2 regions of the Bacillus sp. UNCCL81 genome follow, and region 2 is predicted to be linked to the other one. Evidence: predicted binding sites of a transcription regulator. Region 2 holds the regulator's gene; the other holds the start of a gene.
The links. Region 2 encodes NrdR, which represses ribonucleotide reductase genes. Its sites were predicted from a motif close to AACACNATATATNGTGTT; they were not measured.
Positions count from the first base shown of each region.

Region 1 (6,505 bases), on a different contig from region 2:
ATTCCAACATGTACAGATTCTCTGATCGCTTTATTTTCCATTACGTTTACGATATTTAATGATCCTAAATTACAATTGACATCACGTTTGATTTGATCTTCTTCACCATAGTTATTGATGACTGATGTTTCTTGTAGTTGAAAAATTTCTGTACACAAATTAGACATTTTAATTTCGCCAATATCCTTTAATGCATGTTGCTTATTAGCATTACTTTTATACATTAAATATGGATAACCAGATTCTAACTGAATCGCAGCAATTTTTACTAAAAGATCACGTGCACTTAAATCTAGTTTTTTCTTTTTAACTCGCTCATTATTTAATAATTCTTCATATCTTTCATCTATATCAAAATCATCTAAATGAATTCCATATTCTTTATACACTGTATATGGTGCGAATACATAGAATGGTTCATTTTTTTCTGCTAGTTCAAAGAATTTATTTGGAACAATTAAACCGATTGATAGTGATTGAATTCTACTCTTCTCATCGGCATTGATTTTTTTTGTATCAAGAAATTCAACTACGTCCCAGTGGAAAATATTTAAATATGATGCACCAGCACCTTTACGTTGTCCAAGCTGGTTAGCATATGAAAATGAATCTTCTAATAGCTTCATAACAGGAACAACACCACTTGCAGCGTTATCAATTTCTTTAATTTGCTCTCCACGTGCTCTAAGTTTTGATAGATTTAGTGCAACACCACCGCCGATTTTTGACAATTGCATTGCTGTATTAATTTGAAATCCTATTGAATTTAAACTATCGTCCATTTCTAATAAGAAACATGACACCAATTCGCCTCTTCTACTTCTTCCAGCATTTAAGAAAGTTGGAGTAGCAGGCTGATAGTTTTGTTGAATCATCATTTTTGCTAATTTCAATGCTTTTTCAATATTGCCTCTTCCTAAATATAGTGCAACGATCGCAATTCGATCTTCATAACCTTCTAAGTAATTCTTTCCATCATTTGTTTTTAATGCGTAATCTTTAAAGAACTTTGATGCGGCCATATATGATTGAAAAGTGAAACCTGCATTGTATACTAACTCATATAATTTTTCTATTTCATCAAAGGAGTAATCCATCTCAACATTATAATAGTAGTTTTCTTGAATCATATAGTTTAAGCGTTCTTTTAAAGAAGAAAACTGAATCTTTTTATCTTCAACTTCTTTTAAGAAACAAAGAAGCGCTTCTTTATCTTTTGCGAGATCAAAAAAACCATCTTTTTTAATCGTCAATTCATTATTCAGCTCAATATGTCTCAAGCTTTTCCACTCCCTCAATAAAATATTGTACATCTCGACTTGTCCCTGACAGTTCAAACTTTGATAACACTGGAACTTGATAGTCTGATGCTATTTTATCTGCACTTGCTGCAAAAGAATCTCCCCAGTTTTTATTACCACTTGCACTGACTGCTTTTAAATACTTCGAATTACTCTTCAAAAAAGTACTTACGTTTTCAGGTACGTTACCAAATCCTGTAGTATAGGTTACGAGAATATACGGTACTTCAATTTTTAGTCCATCTTTTATTTGGATTGACGGCATTCTAACTTTATTGACAAATCGCTTAACATTGCCAGTCATTGAACTGTAAACTATCACCATATTATCACCCTCGTTAATATGTAAGAATATTGAAAATACTTATATTATATACCTACATATTGTATTACCTTTTTAGAACAAACACAACATATAGGTACTGAATTTAAAAAATAAACATTTCGACAATATGTCTCGAAATAAAACAATATATGAAATTTAACAAATTATGGAGAAGAGTGCAATAAAGTGTAAAACGATTTTTTTGTCAAATGAGGTCATAACATTTTCACAAAAAAAGTACTCATTAACACCTTGCGAAATAAGAAAAAAAGCTAAAAAAACTTTTTTTTTTCGCAAACTTTTAATGAGTACACGATTAAAATAATATTATTTTGACTTTAGATTTTAATAAATACAGTTAACTTCTCGCTTCTTCTAAGTAAGTATAAATTACATGGCCTCCATGCTGAGCGATTCCACGGAAGTGCTTAAAGTCATCTCGATTAACGATTATTTGTCTAAATGCTAAAAAATCATCTTTTGTAACGCTAATTTCTGAAATCTCACCTTTAACTAACTGATCAATCAAATTGATAAATTCATTTTGTTCCATATAATCACCCTTTATTATTTTGATCGTTTTTTTGATTGCTACAAGAAATAAACTTCAATCCTAACATTAACAAAGAATGTACTTAATGGAAACTAAATCGTTAAATCAAGAATTTTTTCTGTAACAGCTAAATTCATATTTTTATTATTTACTAAAATTACTTCACTTTTTCCATCTTTTAAAACTAAAAATGCTTTAGGAATTACTTCTATTCCTGTTCCAATACTCGCAAACTCGTATGATGAATGAGCTTCGCCTAGCGCTAAAATCATTTCAAAAAATGGTACTAAAATAATGTTTTCAAAAAATAAAATCGGATCACCTATAAGCGTATTACTACTAACCAAATTTTTAATTTCATTTGAAATTTCTACTTCAAACTCATCAAACCATTCTTTCAACAAACTAACCTCCTGAAAGTGCTACAACCATTTTTGCCTTTCAAAAGGTTTTTAAACATAATTTCTTATGAAAAAAGACAAAATTGTAAAAAAATTTAAATTTTCTCTTTACCTTTAAACCGTTTTCATGCATTATAGAAGGTGTCAAGTCAAAACTTTGTTAGGAGATACGCTCATGAAAATTGCAGAAGCAGGAAATATCATTGAGTTTAAACAGGGGTTGAAAGGTAGAGTACAAAAAGTTAATAAAAATTCTGTCATTGTTGACATATCCATAATGGAAAACTTCAGAGATTTAGAAATGGAACCGCTAACAGTCGTAAACCATAAAAATTATAAAATAGTAAGAACAGCAGAATAGTTTAAAAATAGTAGATTCTGCTTATATTCATATTTTAAAAGGTTCGAACTACATAGATTTCGATTCTATTAAAATTTCATTAGAATTTTTTACCAAATCAGTCTCAGGTCCCGTGTATATCACGGGACTTTTTTTTATGATTACAAATGAAAATGTGATAAGTGATCTTTACGAAAAAAATCTTGTACCATTCACTCTTTAGTAAAGGAGATGGCTATTTTGTTTCTTTGTCCAATTCTTTAAACGATTTTACTTTATCATGTGGCTGATGGTTCGACTTTCTTTCATTCCAAAATCGTTCCTTTTCTTTTTTTGATTTTGTCATTTTCATACCTCCTAAAATTAATCATTTCTTGCCATCTTATCATTTCACAAAAAATGAAAATCTATGTTAATTATTTTTAGAAGGATTGAGGAAGAAAATCGTATAAAATTTTAAGAGCTTTATCTTGAATGAGAGAAAAAACGCCATCAAAAGATTGAAAATTCACACTATACATATTTATCACTTTATCACGATCTATAGAAAGGAAGGTAGTTAATGAACTTTTTAACTAAATTTAGTTTAAAAAACTCTGTAGCAATATTTATTATTTCGTTTTTATTAATATTTGGAGGATTATATTCTTATTCAAAATTAAAAGTTGAAGAGCTTCCAAATATCGAATTTCCAGCAATCTCTGTTCAAGTTGTTTATCCTGGTACAGCACCAGATGATATAAATGAGCAGATTACAACAAAACTTGAAAATTCATTTAAATCAATCGAAGGTATAAAGACACTTTCAAGTTCTTCTTTCGAAAGCGTTTCTGTTATTAATTTAGAATTTCCATTTAATACGGATATGGATAAGGTTGAACAACAAATAAATACAACATTAAAGGATGCTGGATTACCTGAAAATGTAACAACAAAGGTAGACCGTTTTTCGTTTGGATCATTCCCTATTTATTATCTCTCTATGTTTTCAAAAGATGGTTCAAATATCGAAAAAACTTTAAATGACGAAATCGTACCAGCTTTAAATAAAATTGAAGGTGTAAACAGCGTTTCGATAGGTGGAGGAAAAACTACTTCCCTATTAATCGAAGTTGATAAGCAAAAAGTTGCAAATTTTGGGCTTTCTTTATCAAGTATAAAAGATCAAATTAATGCAAAATTCCTATCCTTCCCTGCTGGAAAAATAACTGATGGCGATATTAAAATTCCAATTCGGGTCGAAGAAAAATTAGATACACTGCAAAAACTAAAGGATTTAGAATTACAGCCTGCATCTTTTACTTCTACCGCGCAAAATCAAAATGCTCAAACTCCGAAAGTTTCATTAGGAGAAATCGCTAAAATTGAATCAGTAGATTCGAAAGATGAATTAATTCGTTATAACGAAAATGATGCTATTTCAATGGCAATAACGAAGAAGCAAGATGCAAATACAGTTGAAGTAGCTGACAAAGTAATTAACGTATTAGATAAGTACAAAAATGAAATTTCATATAAAGTGGGTTATAGTTCTGCTGAAGGCGTAAAGTCATCCGTTGAATCTTTAATTAAAGAAGGTTTATTAGGCGCATTATTCGCCTCTTTAGCAGTATTGATTTTCTTACGTAATTTCAGAGCTACATTTATTGCTATTATATCGATACCTTTATCATTATTAATTACATCGATTTTCTTGCTTAAATTAGATATAACATTAAATATTATGACCCTAGGTGGTATGGCAGTTGCAGTAGGGCGCGTAGTGGACGATAGTATCGTTGTAATTGAAAATATTTTCCGAAGAATACGTAAATCAAAAGAAGGCATTTCAAATAATTTAATTTTATCTTCAACAAAAGAAATATTAAAAGCAGTCACATCTTCTACTATTACTACAATTGTCGTTTTCTTACCTTTAGGTGTTGTAGGTGGATTTACTAGTAAAATATTCCTACCATTTGCTTTAACAATTGTTTTTTCTTTACTTGCTTCATTGTTAGTTTCGATTACGATCGTTCCAATTTTAGGTCGCTATGCATTTAAAAAAGTACCACCTGAAGAAAAAGAAGAAAAAATTCAAGTTTGGTATGGTAAAGTGATTGAAAAATCATTAAATCGCAAATGGATTATCATTATACTAGCTGTTGTATTACTTGCAGGTTCTTTCTCTTTAGTAGGTAGACTTGGTTTTACATTTATTCCAAATGAATCTTCACGATCAATCATTGCTTCATTAGAACTGCCATCCTCTACATCATTAGAAAAAACAAATGAAGTTTCATTAAAAATGGAAAAGATGTTCTTAAATATGAAACAAGTGAAAGAAGTTTCTACTGGTGTTGGTAGCCGTGACTTTATGACTGGCCTAAAAACTGAGAATAAAGCTAGTTATTTTATTAATTTAAAACAAAGTGCAGATGTTGATCAATTTATTAAAGATACAAAAAGTAAAATGGAGAAAGTAGCAGCTTCAGAAGTTCAAGGTGCTAAAGTAGGATTACAAGAAAACTCTTCTGGTGGTCCACCATCAAATAATAATGTTGACATCAATTTATATTCTAATAACTTAGTTGCACTTCAAGAAAGTGCAAAAAAAGTTGAAGATTATATGAAAAAGAATGATCACTTAAAATATGTTACGAATAATTTCTCTGAAAAACAAAAACAAGTTATTGTTTCAGTTGATGAGAAAAAAGTATCTGAAAACGGTCTATCCGCTGGCATGATCTTAGGTTTAGTTGCAGACCAAACAAATCCTGTCAATATGGGAACATTAAAAATCGATGGTAAAGACCAAAATGTGCAATTAACTTATAATAAAGAACTCCAATCCGTAGAGGATATTAAAAATATTAAATTGCTTGGTAAATTACGACCAATTAAATTATCAGATGTAGCCGAAGTTAAAGCCGTTGAAACATATTCTGCCATTCAAAAATTAGATGGCAAAGTATTTGCGAAGGTTTCTGCTCAAATAAAAGGAAAAGACATTGCAAAAGTAACAAATGAAGTAATCAATGATGTGAAAAAAGATGTAGACTTACCATCTGATGTAACTTTAAAAGGTGGCGGCGGTAGTGATGATACTACACAAACATTTAAAGACTTAGGTGTTGCGATGGGAGTTGCAATCGGATTAGTTTATTTAACGATGTTAATTACTTTTGGAAAAGCTCGAATTCCATTTATTATTTTATCAGCATTGGTATTTGTACCAATCGGTTCATTCGTTGCACTATTCCTAGCAGGCGAACCGCTTTCAATTAGTGTAATGATTGGTTTACTAATGTTAATTGGGATTGTGACAACAAATGCAATCGTACTAGTCGATCGAATTGGCCAAAATATAGAACGAAAAAGATTACCTCTTCGCCAAGCGATTATCGAGGGAGGTAAAACACGTCTAAGACCTATATTAATGACCGCATTTGCGACAATAGCTGCTTTATTACCTTTAGCATTAACAAAGTCTAGTGGTACACTTATTTCGAAAGGATTAGCTATAACAGTAATTGGTGGTTTAACTTCATCGACCTTATTAACACTAGTATTTATTCCGGTTGTATATGAATTGTTCTTTACCAA
Region 1 covers NZ_FOMF01000003.1:267,678-274,182, reverse strand. Annotated here, with positions in the region: gene nrdE (class 1b ribonucleoside-diphosphate reductase subunit alpha) at 1-1,280, opposite strand, end outside; gene nrdI (class Ib ribonucleoside-diphosphate reductase assembly flavoprotein NrdI) at 1,267-1,626, opposite strand; gene ykzS (protein YkzS) at 1,985-2,179, opposite strand; gene BM319_RS07085 (spore germination protein GerW family protein) at 2,272-2,580, opposite strand; gene BM319_RS07080 (YkvS family protein) at 2,756-2,941, shown strand; gene BM319_RS25010 (DUF6254 family protein) at 3,156-3,266, opposite strand; gene BM319_RS07075 (efflux RND transporter permease subunit) at 3,483-6,505, shown strand, end outside.
Region 1: the regulator NrdR is predicted to act here: its motif matches at 1,707-1,724, upstream of nrdI (class Ib ribonucleoside-diphosphate reductase assembly flavoprotein NrdI).

Region 2 (6,505 bases):
CTCTGCAATTATCGATTCTCTTTCAACAATGGTAATTGATGGTACAAAAGTTAAAGTATTAGCTTGGTATGATAATGAGTGGGGCTACTCAAGACGTGTAGTTGACTTAGTGTCAATCGTTGCTTCTAAAATAAAAAAGCTTGAAACTGTTTAATCATTAAAATCTTGTACTTATAAAAAATTGTAAACGAATACAAAAGGCTAACTAGTTTATCTGGTTAGTCTTTTTGAAGTTATATAACATATTAAGAAGAAATGTGAATTTATGACTAAATAAAAGAGGGATCTATGACTTAATATCTATTACATGAGGAACGTTGATTTTCACCTAAGAAGTCTTGATTTACAATACCAAATAACGATCGATCCCCTAAAAAGCATGTACCCTTCGTTTCCCTGCTATACATGCATTTATCGCACTTTTAGACTTATTTTCTTCACAATTAATTCAGTAAATAACAAAAAAATAAAATTTATCTTGCAATTCAAATTTAAAAAAAGTATACTAACTTTCGTGAACTTCTAAAAGTATAACTAATTACTTAAAGGGTTAGGACCTCTTTGGACTAACTTTCCCCCGTGGTAGTTGATCATACTTTCGCAATAGAAGTCATGACAAATTATTTTAAGGGGGAAATGAATATGGATACTATGGGTCGTCACGTCATTTCAGAATTATGGGGTTGTAATACAGAAAAATTAAATGATATGAAATTTATTGAGGAAACTTTTGTTGATGCTGCGTTACGCTCTGGTGCAGAAGTTCGTGAAGTTGCTTTTCACAAGTTCGCTCCTCATGGCGTTAGTGGTGTCGTAATCATTTCAGAATCACACTTAACTATTCACAGTTTTCCTGAGCATGGTTATGCAAGTATTGATGTTTACACTTGCGGTGATAGAATTGATCCGAATGTAGCTGCAAACTTTATCGCTGAAGCTTTAGAAGCTGATACTCGCGAAAACGTTGAGTTACCAAGAGGAATGGGTCCCATTCAAGTTGATAATGTAAAAATTGTAAATGGTAACTAAAAAGAATTGAGAGAGGTGATTTTTCATCTCTCTTTTTTGTTTTGTTAAATTGATTTAAAGAGTTTGGTATAATGCTGCATTTAGGCTAAATTTTGGAGCTAAAATCAGATTATCTAAACAAACTTGTTTTCAATAATCTTTACATAGTAAAAAAATATTTTCATTAAATTAAAATAAAGAAGTTTTGAACGGCTTATTATTAAAATTGTTTAACATCAACATAATATTAATTTTTTATTGATAATTTCCAACTCGTTGAAAAAACTTTAATTTATCAAGAGTGTTGAAATATATTAGAGTCAATATGAAAAGTATGAACATTAAGTTTAAGTTTTTACAAGAGGCTCTGAAACTCGTTGATTAAAAAATGTTTTTTATGTTTTTAATTGACTTAATAATGATTTCGCTAAGAAAAAATTATTTCAGCTAAAGAGCAATGTCATAAAGGGGTTTACCATATTTTATAAATTTGTATAAGTAGAATTTGAATTTTGGGTACATTTTTTAGTCAATAAAAGACAATTATTTAAAATGATCATTATTCTAATGATCTAAAGATTAATTTTTATATTTGAAGAGTTGATTGGAACGAAGGGATGTTCGACTCCTATGGGAGATGCAGGAAGGGTGAGACCCCGCAGGAACGAGGAGGCTCAGCTCATGCCCCATGGAAAGCGAGCATCTCGTAGTGAAAATCAACAAGGCATTCTTATTTAATTGACAACTTCTTTTTTCGACAGCATGAAATAAACTTTAGTTTATTTTGAATTTGTTATAGTATAGAGTTATAATAATACGTTTAAACAATTAAGTGTTTGGAGTTGAACTATAACGATGAGATGTCCAACGTGTAACTTTAATGGGACAAGAGTACTTGATAGTAGACCAGTAGATGAAGGTCGTTCAATTAGAAGAAGACGTGAATGTGAAGAATGTCAGCATCGTTTTACAACTTTCGAGCGAGTTGAAGATAATCCTATTTTAGTTGTAAAAAAAGAGGGAGCTCGTGAAGAATTTAGTAAAGATAAGATGTTAAGGGGTCTGATCAAAGCGTGTGAAAAACGCCCTGTCTCTTTATCTCAGCTAGAAGATATTATTCATAGCATTGAAAAAGAACTGAAAAATAGTGGCACATCAGAAGTTCCGAGTGAAGTTCTAGGTGAAATGGTCATGGAGCATTTATCTAAAGTAGATGAAGTTGCATACGTACGATTTGCATCAGTTTATCGTCAATTTAAAGATATTAATGTATTCATTGATGAATTAAAAGATTTAATTAACAAAGAGCGAGGTAAAGACGAATAATACTTCGCTCTTTTGATACAAGAAAGGAATGTTTGAATGTCTATTGATAAGCAACACTGGATGGATGTTCTACCTGCGGATCCTTATACTGTAATGGCAGCTGGGTATTTACATAATTTTCATAGGCAAGTATTGACGATGTTGTATCAACCAATAATTGGTAGTCAAGCTTTAAGTTTATATATGACGCTTTGGAGTGAATGTGAACAAACGGACCTTAATCCTAATACTTTAACACATCATTCTTTAATGCTTGGAATGAAAAGTAATTTAAAATCAATTTATGAACAAAGATTAATCCTTGAAGGAATCGGCTTACTTAAAGTTTATGAAGGATTTGAAAATAGTACAAAAAAGCTTCTGTATGAGCTTCAATCTCCGCTAGATCCTCATTCTTTTTTCGAAGACCCTATCCTAAATATTTTTCTGTTTAAAACAATTGGAAAAACACAATATCAACGAACCAAAACCTTTTTTAGTAGACAGGCATTTTCGAAAGAAGGGTTTCGTGAGATTTCACGTTCATTTGATTCGGTATTCCAGGCAATTACAGTTGAGCAATTAAATGAAATTCAGCAAAGTAACGATCTTTCTACGGCAAATGATCGTAGAATTTTACAAGACAATCAGCCAATTAAAATATCTGTCAAAATGGAAGAGTTTGACTATGCTCTATTTTTAGATGGACTTTCAGATTCATTTGTTCCAAAAAGAGCATTTACTACAGAAGTAAAAGAAACAATTTTAAAACTTGCATTTTTATATGGAATAAATCCAATTCAAATGAAAACGATTGTTATGCGCTCATTAAATGAAGATAATAAAATCAATATTGAGACGCTTCGACTTGAAGCAAGAGACTGGTATCAATTCCAACATCATGAAGCGCTGCCTACTATTGTGGAAAAGGTTCAACCGATTCAGCATAGACAAATGATCAATGAGCAGCCATCAACTCAAGAAGAAAAATTAATTCATTGTTTCGAAACAATTTCTCCTCGCCAGTACCTTAAGGAGATATCGGGTGGAGCTGAACCAAGTGAAGCTGATTTGAAAATTATCGAAGAGATTATGATCGATCAAAAGCTTCTACCTGGGGTCGCAAATGTGTTAATTGACTATGTAATGATCCGTTTAGATAAAAAACTTTCTAGAAATTACGTAATTAAGATAGCAAGTCATTGGGCGAGAAAAGGTGTAACAACAGTTAAACAAGCTATGGATCTTGCCCGTAAAGAGTTTGAAGAAACTAAACAAAGTGCAACTGCTGCAAAAACTCGCTCAAGTAATAGACGAAATAAAACAATTCGAACTGAGATTGTACCTGACTGGCTTCAATCGAGTGAGTCGAATGAATCACAGACTGCACCGGCAACAATCAATAACCAAAACGATTCTTCGATAGATGAAGAACGAAAACGATTAGAAAAAGAACTAGAAATGTTTAAAAATAAAAAGAAACGTTAAATGGGAGGACGCTAATGGAACCTATTCAAAACGCATTTAGTGCATTAATGAAAAATAAACAATTCCAGGACACATTTCAAAAAATGCGACAAGAAGTCCGTAGTCACCCAAAAATCATTTCATTTTTAGCTGAGCATAAAAATGAAATTACGGATCAAATGATTGATAGTAGCTTAGTTAAGCTATATGAGTATATTGGACAAAGTGTAAATTGTGAAGATTGCCCATCTTTTAATGAGTGTAAAAATATGGTGCATGGTTATCATCCTCATTTGATTATTCAAGGAAAACGTATTGATGTTCAATATGATCGTTGTCCAAATGGTGTCAAACATGATAAACGCAAAAAACATGAGTCATTGATAAAATGCATGTACTTACCAAAGGATGTTCTTCAAGCATCTATGTCAAACTTGTCTTTAGAAGACCCTGGCCGTTTTGAAGCAATTTCTGCTGCTAGACAGTTTATTATGAACTATGAAAAAGGAAAAATGGCTCAAGGTTTATATTTACATGGTCCATTTGGGGTTGGAAAAACGTATATTCTTGGGGCTATAGCAAATGAACTAGCAGAGGAAGAAATAACTTCAATGCTCGTTTATTTACCAGAATTTTTACGCGAACTAAAAAGCTCTATTAGTGATGGCACATTAGAGGAGAAAATTGAAGCTGTAAAAAAAGTGGAAGTTCTTATGTTAGATGATATTGGTGCAGAGCAAATGTCTAGTTGGGCAAGAGATGAAATATTAGGCACAATACTTCAATACCGCATGCTAGAAAAATTGCCTACCTTCTTTACATCGAATGCTGATTTAAATCAATTAGAGCATCACTTAACATATTCTCAACGTGGAGAAGAAGAAAGGGTTAAAGCAGCACGTATTGTAGATCGTGTTAAGTTTTTAGCCAAACCAGTTAAAATTTCTGGTTCAAATTTAAGACATTCATAAAAAAATCAAAAAATGGCGTAAAATCACAAATTACTAAGTGATTTTGCGTCATTTTTTAATTATTTCTTTAATATATATAGGACTAGGTGGTGCTAGAAAGGGGGGAACAGGGTGATTGAAATTTTTTTCAATGAACCCATTGACGCAGCTTATGTCTACGAACGATTACAAAAACGTTTAAAAAAGCAATCGAGACCATACATTTTACGAAGACACAAAATCAATACAATTTTAATCACATTTCCTCAAAACACTGAAGATTTAATAAAAAGTATTTTAGTTCCGACACTAGTACAATTTATTTTACTTCAAAAAGAAGATAAGTGGATTCAATCCATTTTACATACATCTTTTTTCTATGAGGAAGACGAGCAAAATCAAATCATACCTATTGCACAATCATTATTAAGAGGAACTAGAAGAAGCATACCAAACCAGAAAAAAATTCGTAGAAGTAAGAATCTAGTTTCTTATGCACTTTCTGAGTATTTAAAAGATGGAGTAAATTTTAGCTTCGATTCATTTATTACTTTTCGTTTGAAGGAATATTACAAGCAGTTAGCTTATGTTTGTGAAATTGCAATAGATGAGTACAAATTAGAAAACGAATACCAGAATCTTATTGAGAGTTTAAGACAGCAGGTACTTAAAACGGATGCGCTTATTCCACATGTGCATATAGTTTTTGACGGGAAATTTAGCGTATATGATCATCTATTTTTACCACTTACTAAAGATGTATTAAAAGAATATGGCAAACAAGTGGAAAATAGAGAGTATATTGATAACGAATTAATTTTGCCCTTAACAGCAATTGCACCTAAAAGAATTCATTTATACACTTCATCAGTCGATATTTCATTAATCATTACACTCCAAAATATCTTTCAAGAAAGAGTCCTAATACATACATTACAAGAGTTTTCACAGGAAAAATTGAAATGAAAATTTATAATTTAAAAAAGCATTGTCATAAATAAGTTTCTTTGATATAATAAATTTCGTTGCGAACAAAGCATACGAATATTGACAACATCATGTCGCTATGTTATAGTAACGAAAGAAAAGAATACTTATTTGTTGAAGAAGAAGCACCCGCTTCTCACCTGGATGACGCTACAAGCTGTTATCAGGTAACAGAATCATTAATTACTTTGATACTGTCAGTGTGGGTGTATTTATATACCCACACTTTTTTGTTGGGTTATGATTGCTTCAACGAAACAAATTAAGATCATTCTTACAATACCTTGGAGGTGTTTTACTATTAGCAAAGACATGATGGTAAACGATGGAATTCGTGCTCGTGAAGTTCGATTAATTGGTCCTAACGGAGATCAACTTGGAATCAAGACAAAACAAGAGGCTCTTGAGTTAGCTTCGAATGTTAATCTTGATCTAGTGATGGTAGCACCAACGGCAAAACCACCTGTATGTCGTATTATGGACTACGGAAAATTCCGATTCGAGCAACAAAAGAAAGACAAAGAGAGCCGTAAAAACCAAAAAATTATTAGCATGAAAGAAGTTCGTTTAAGTCCTACAATTGATGAACATGACTTTAACACAAAACTTCGTAATGCAATTAAGTTCTTAGAAAAAGGCGATAAAGTTAAAGCGTCTATTCGCTTCAAAGGACGCGCTATTACGCATAAGGAAATTGGACAACGAGTACTTGATCGTTTCTCAACTGCTTGTGCAGAAGTTGCAACTGTTGAGTCACATCCAAAAATGGACGGTCGTAGTATGTTCTT
Region 2 covers NZ_FOMF01000007.1:14,972-21,476, reverse strand. Annotated here, with positions in the region: gene BM319_RS15775 (glyceraldehyde-3-phosphate dehydrogenase) at 1-154, shown strand, start outside; gene speD (adenosylmethionine decarboxylase) at 643-1,029, shown strand; gene nrdR (transcriptional regulator NrdR) at 1,864-2,334, shown strand; gene BM319_RS15760 (replication initiation and membrane attachment family protein) at 2,371-3,801, shown strand; gene dnaI (primosomal protein DnaI) at 3,816-4,751, shown strand; gene ytxC (sporulation protein YtxC) at 4,863-5,696, shown strand; ribosomal protein L20 leader region at 5,829-5,955, shown strand; gene infC (translation initiation factor IF-3) at 6,030-6,505, shown strand, end outside.